2 regions of the Solibacillus sp. GQ1 genome follow, and region 1 is predicted to be linked to the other one. Evidence: predicted binding sites of a transcription regulator. Region 1 holds the regulator's gene; the other holds the start of a gene.
What was found. Region 1 encodes LexA, which represses DNA repair genes until DNA is damaged. Its sites were predicted from a motif close to CGAACATATGTTCG; they were not measured.
Positions count from the first base shown of each region.

Region 2: addB (helicase-exonuclease AddAB subunit AddB) is a predicted target of LexA. The motif match lies at 1,385-1,398, and genes of this name have one in related genera.

Region 1 is NZ_JCAXEX010000001.1:2,030,316-2,033,565, forward strand. It holds gene AC6CH1_RS10415 (YneB family resolvase-like protein) at 1-280, opposite strand, end outside; gene yneA (cell division suppressor protein YneA) at 267-614, opposite strand; gene lexA (transcriptional repressor LexA) at 775-1,398, shown strand; gene AC6CH1_RS10430 (gamma-glutamyl-gamma-aminobutyrate hydrolase family protein) at 1,482-2,177, opposite strand; gene AC6CH1_RS10435 (5' nucleotidase, NT5C type) at 2,293-2,838, opposite strand; gene AC6CH1_RS10440 (DNA alkylation repair protein) at 2,918-3,250, opposite strand, start outside.
Region 2 is NZ_JCAXEX010000001.1:311,237-314,486, reverse strand. It holds gene addB (helicase-exonuclease AddAB subunit AddB) at 1-1,342, opposite strand, end outside; gene AC6CH1_RS01380 (TVP38/TMEM64 family protein) at 1,469-2,092, opposite strand; gene AC6CH1_RS01375 (PDZ domain-containing protein) at 2,233-3,250, opposite strand, start outside.

The sequences.
Region 1 (3,250 bases):
GGTGCAGCACTGCCATACGGGCATTCCCTCGCCCTAAACGGGTTTCATCCTGTACAAATAATGCTTTAATACCGTACTCTTTCATGTAGTCAAGCATGTCGAGTAATCCGTCTCGATCGACATCATATCCACTATGCTGGTCCATGAAAATCTCCACATCTTTATAGCCGAATGATTTTGCGTATTTTGTCAGCTCCTCCTGCTGACGCACTAGCGATGTTTCTTGTGTATTTTTATCCGTACTGACACGGCAATAGATCACTGCTTTAGTTTTTATCATTGTTCCCTCTCGCTACTTTAATCAATTGCATATCGGAGGATTCATTCAGCTGAGCTATGTATTGTGAATCTTTTTCTACAGGCACAACCAATACTTGTCCTAAAACAACTTTTTCATCCAGCATTCCGTTTTCCTTTTTTACTTCATTGATCCAATCATGCTTAGCCATTTTACCACGATATTGTTCTGCCAACGACCATAAAGTATCGCCATGCTCTATGCTTACGTGTTCGTATAATTCAATTTTATCATCCTGCATCATGAATAAAGCAATCATAAGTACAGAGAATAGTAGAAACATTGATGTGAAGCCATTTAATTTAACTCTTTTCATTTGAAAAACCCTCTTTCGAATGTACGTTCGGAATGTTTGTTCTCATAATAATACGAACGTATGTTTTTGTCAACCGTTTTTTCGAACTTATGTTTGCATTCATGTTCGCATACTGCTATACTTACTTTAAGAAAAATAGCATGATAAAGAGGTGAGTTAGTTGACACAAAAAATTTCAAAGCGGCAGCAAGCTATTCTAACTTTTATAAAAGAGGAAGTTCGTGCTAAAGGCTATCCGCCATCAGTTCGCGAAATTGGAGAAGCAGTAGGTTTAGCTTCCAGTTCAACTGTCCACGGGCATTTAGCTCGTTTAGAAAGTAAAGGGCTTATCCGCCGTGATCCTACAAAGCCGCGTGCCATTGAAATATTGGATCAGGAAGAGATGAATATCGCAAAACAAGGTGTTATTCATGTTCCGCTGATCGGTAAAGTTACAGCTGGTCTGCCTATTTCTGCAATCGAGGATATCCAGGAATATTTCCCGTTGCCGGATGCTTACGGCTCACCGGAAGAGGAATTATTTATGCTTGAGATTATGGGAGAATCCATGATTGAAGCCGGGATTTTAAATGGGGATTATGTGATCGTTAAAAAAACGTCTACTGCGAACAATGGAGAGATTGTCGTAGCAATGACGGAAGACGATGAAGCAACTGTTAAGCGCTTTTACAAAGAAAAAACTCATTTCCGTTTACAGCCTGAAAATAGCTCAATGGAACCAATCATTGTCAACCAAGTTTCTATTTTAGGTAAAGTGGTCGGCCTCTATCGAAATATCCATTAATCATCAACTTGCCATTCTAATAGAATCGGCAAGTTTTTTATTTACAAAATAAAAAGCTCAGCCGCGAACGACTAAGCCTTTCGTTATTTATTGCATGCTTCTACAAAACTATTAAATAAGCGCTGTGCATAAACATCACCGTTCGGAGCCAATTCTTCCGGATGCCATTGCACCGCGACACAATATGGATGCGATTCATGTTCAATCCCTTCAATGATGCCGTCCTTAGCAAGTGCCGAAACAACGAGCCCTTTCCCTAGCTTTCCAACCGATTGATGATGAAATGTATTTACACGGAATGAGTCTTCTTTAAAAATCTCTTTAAATTTAGGTGTCTTTACTTCAACGGTATGTGCCAGTTCCCCTCGCTTTGAAGGCTGTTTATGTAAAATTGTGTTCACTACTTGTGAGGGTATATCCTGAATTATCTTCCCCCCGAATGCGACATTCATAATCTGTTGTCCGCGGCAAATACCGAGAACCGGCATTTGTCTTTTATAGGCTTCATTCATCAATAAAAGATCGCTGTCATCACGTTTCCGTACAACACTTCCGATATGACGGTGCGGTTCTTCATTAAACAACAATGGATCTATATCCGCTCCACCAATTAATACGAGGCCATCAATTAGATCTAATAACTCATTTACGTTTTCTTCTGTAGCATTCGGTATACAAATCGGTATACCTCCCGCTTGTTCAATTGAAATTAAATACGTGTTATTAATATCCAACTTCTTGTCAAAATCATACATTGTTAATCCAATAATCGGTTTCATTCTTTTTATCCCCTTATAATTTATAGATAATTCCAATAATTTAAATTATACTATTGCGTTATACGAAATGACTACAAAAATAAAAAAGGATTGCAGAATCGCAACCCTTTACTTATTAAACACTTTCCATTTGTTTTATAAAATACTGTTTAATTTCTTTCCAGTTATGAACACGCATGAAACCTTCTTCTGATCGATTGTACGGCATCGAATACAATATACCTGTCCCTTTGAATGCTGCGAGTTGGCGTGGGCTGTCATCAATTAAATAATCGGTATGTATTACCGCTTTATTTCCGCAAAACACAATGTTCTGTGTTTTAATAAAGGGTAAATGCTCCATTAACCAGTCGTATTTCGCTGTAAATGAACCCGGTACATCCATTGCAGCTGTCGCAATAAAAATTTCATAATGTTCCTGCAACTCTTGAATGACTTTAATCGCATCTTCATCCAGTACTTTTAAATCTCTGAAATAGTCAGGCTCATTTAATATTGCAAATAATTTCTTCGCATCTTCTCGAGGCAAATCGCGCTGTGTCGTCAGAAGAAACTCTTCATCTGTAAAATTTGTTCCGAAATTTTCGTTATATGTCACACGTAATTTCGAATAAAAATCAGCTAGTACCTGGTCCATATCGATAGCAATACTTTTTTTCATGTAATAAGCCTCCTTGAAATTCCCATAATTTTAGTTTATACAATTGTATTGTGAAAAAACAAGGTATAACTCTTTACAATTAACAACGTACATATTTACGTTTAAAACCGATTCGCCCTTTTTCCACCTGTTTTTCAATTTCCTCATAAGCATGAAGCAAACCCGGTTTTTTCCCTTCCCGTTTCGTTTCAATTGGTCCGATCTCATTTGCAATTTGCACTGCCTCATCATGTAAAGGTTTAAATGAAACACCGACTGTCATGACAAAATTGTTCATCGCCACCTGTGTGCGCTGCGGTGCTTGACGGATATTTTGTTTTACATACTCGAGCATGTCCATTAACTTTTCCTTTGAAAATTCCTCATCTTTACGATTGCCGAGAAGCCAGCAGTAGCAATGCCACCCTGCCGA
Region 2 (3,250 bases), 1.7 Mb from region 1:
CATCTTTCATCCAGCGGTCATGGACAATTCCTTTTGCGATGACGAAGTTTTCTAAAATATCCGCTCTGTCACGCATTGCGACTAAATTGGCTCCGTAAGGGAAAAACAAATCGGTTTTAATACTTCTGAAAACCGGCTCGTATTTCCAGTTTGTCGTAATAATCTCCAGTACGGATCGACTGAATTCGATAAGCGGATGGTAAAGCATCGCACGCTTCTCATTTGAGAAAAACGGAATTTCGTATTGGGTAAAGGTCGTTCCAATAATCGCATCATATACATCCGCCTGGCGGTACATTATCCCGATATCTTTATAGCGAAGCCCCTTTTCCAGAACGAGCTGTTTAATTTCCTGGGCAATACCTTGCACTTCTGCGCGCGGGTTTACACCTTCCAATATTTTCGTATGTCCCGTTGATTCGACTGGTGTATCCGTAATTTTGTCGAAGCAATGTTCAATATGCAGTAAATCCCGATTTGTCGCACGGTAGTTTACTTCTAAATGAACACGCGCCTCCTCTTCAATATCAATTCCTCGTTCGAAACGTAATTTTTGCAGCTCATTCTTTATTTTGTCGTACGTCACCGCAGCTCTGTAAAATACCGATCCTTCGAGTACATCCATTTCTGGGTTTTCCATCGGGAGAACAATTGTGACACGCTTTGCATAAATAAGAAGCTCTTTTAAAATGGCAAATTCCTGTCCGTTAAATGAAACAAACCCATCCAAATAGATGTGGGTATCGCGCAAGCTTTCCATTTTCGGAATGCGCTCAATTAACAGCGGAAAATAGCCATCGCCATCAATATATTCAGTCCCGATTCGCTCATGCAACTGCTTTAAAATAATATTCAGATCATGCAATTTATGAAGCAGTACTTCACTTGCACCGTTTAATTTTAATGATTCGATTAGCGGGTCAATTGTTTCCACATCGATATGATATTGACTGAATTCCTTTAAAATCTGCTCGACTTCCTTCGTAAAACCAGGTTTACCTGCCGCTCGTTTAAATAGTAGGAATTCTTCCTGATGTTCTTCCAAAATACGTCGCAACAGCATGCGGTACCCTGTGCCGTCAATGCGTTCGTGGGCGATACCGCCTTCATTTTGCAGCACAAACCAGGCAAGCCGTTTGAATGTCATTACCTGTGCACGCATCATTCCTTCAATGTCATAATTCGTCGTCAGCTCATATTCCGCTGTAAACGACATTTGGTCAGGAACTAATAAAAAAATTGGATGTCCAAATATATTTGTTTTTAAATCTTCAACAATCTCACGGTGAATCAATGTTGTTTTTCCCGTGCCTGCCCGTCCTGATATAACTCGTAACGTCACAAATCCCACCTCACTTTTATTTCTTTCTTCTATTATAATATAAGAATACATGTTCGCGCATTAATTGCAATCATACAAAAAAGCCCTGTCTTTTCACAATTTGTTAAAAGACAAGACTCGTAGAATTTATTTATGTTTTCGTAGCTTTCCAATCTCTCGCAAATCTCTTTCCACACGCTTATTTAAAATATGTTCAATCAATTTTCCGATTCCCCAAATGATTAAAATAATGACAGCTGAAATAATAAGTTTTACAGGAGAGGTTAAAATATCACGCAAATCACTGCCTAAATAGCTAATTAAAAAGATTAAAATGGGTTTTGAAATAAGGAGTGTCAAAAAATAATACTTCTTTTTAATATTGGATAAACCCGCAACAGTATTGACAACAACAACAGGTGTAAACGGCAGGCACAGCAGCACAAACAATGGGGTAAATCCTCTAATATCCACCCAGTTAATCAGTTTTTTTACTTGTTTCTGTTCTTTAATCCGGCGGAAGAGACGGTACTTTCCGAACATGCGAATCATGAGGAAGAACATGTATGATCCTGCTACCGTTCCAAGCCAAGACAGTAAAAATCCCCAAAATAAACCGTATGCTGCGGCATTGGCAATAATTATTACGAACAGCGGCAATATCGGTATAAATGATTCTAAAAATGTTAATAAAATTCCGAAAAAAGGACCTAATAACTTATATTTCTCTACAATTGTTTCTAAATTATCGATTGTCAGCCAATCTAACATAAATCAATCACCCCTACCAAAAACGATAAAAATTCCTGAAGTTATCCAATGCTGTCTAGTACAATTTAATCTTAACATAATTTGTTTATACCCGTTTCAGCCAAAAAAAAGAACCTCGTATTACCGAGATTCTTTTGAAATTAACTAACAACTAATAACCCGATTTTGTGATTATCATCACGATGGACAACATGCTGGGCAAGACGCAATTCGCCTGAATGATCAAGCACTTCCAAACGACAATGGGCAGCATTGATCTGCAATGCTTTATACAAATCTTCTTCTGTAAAAACATCTTGTCCATTTACACGCTTAATAATCTCACCTGCAACAAGTCCCATTTTCTCTGCAGGAGAATCCGGTAAAATGCCGGCAATCATCACACCTTTATCACTCCGTACAACAGCATAACTATTGCGGTCTTCTGAACGACTATAATGAATGCCGATAATTGTGCGTGAAATCGCACCTAATGCTAATGCAGCAGCACCAAGTACCGGCAGAAAATATGCAGCCAATCCGACGATCAGCACAAATTGCCCGATCATAATAATTGAACGTCCCATTTGAGGATAAACATTCATCGGCAGCTTTTGACGCACCATTTGCTGGAATCCGATAATAAACGGGAAAACGATGATCGAAAACTGTTCTGCTCCGACCGTAAACTGTGGCCAATAAGGCGCAAAATTTTGAATGCCTTCACCTGGAATAATCGTAAAGACAGGCAAAATCCAAAGCTGTTTACTAAAATAGCCTATTCCATTTAATCCACGCTTTGTTTTCTCAACAATCGGTGAAGCAAAACGGGCACCATACCGGCGAATTAAAATTCCTTCTGCCATCAGCAAGAGTCCTGTCATAATCGGAACGGTCATAACAAGATCGTCCGTAACATTTCTCCCTGCCAATTCAATAGTTCCGATTGTATATGACCAATCTTGCCATTGCATCCAAACGATTCCGCAAAAAGCAACCGCCATAACAATTGCCGGCGATAATAATTGATACATATAAATGATCAAACCTACGAAACTTACAATAAATACAATTGTCAATAATTCGAGTGATACTGTTAAGCCTATTACAAGACTAAATAAGGAAATAATAACGGACAGCATAAAGCCCATCGCAAGCATATTTTTCAGCTCGGACCAG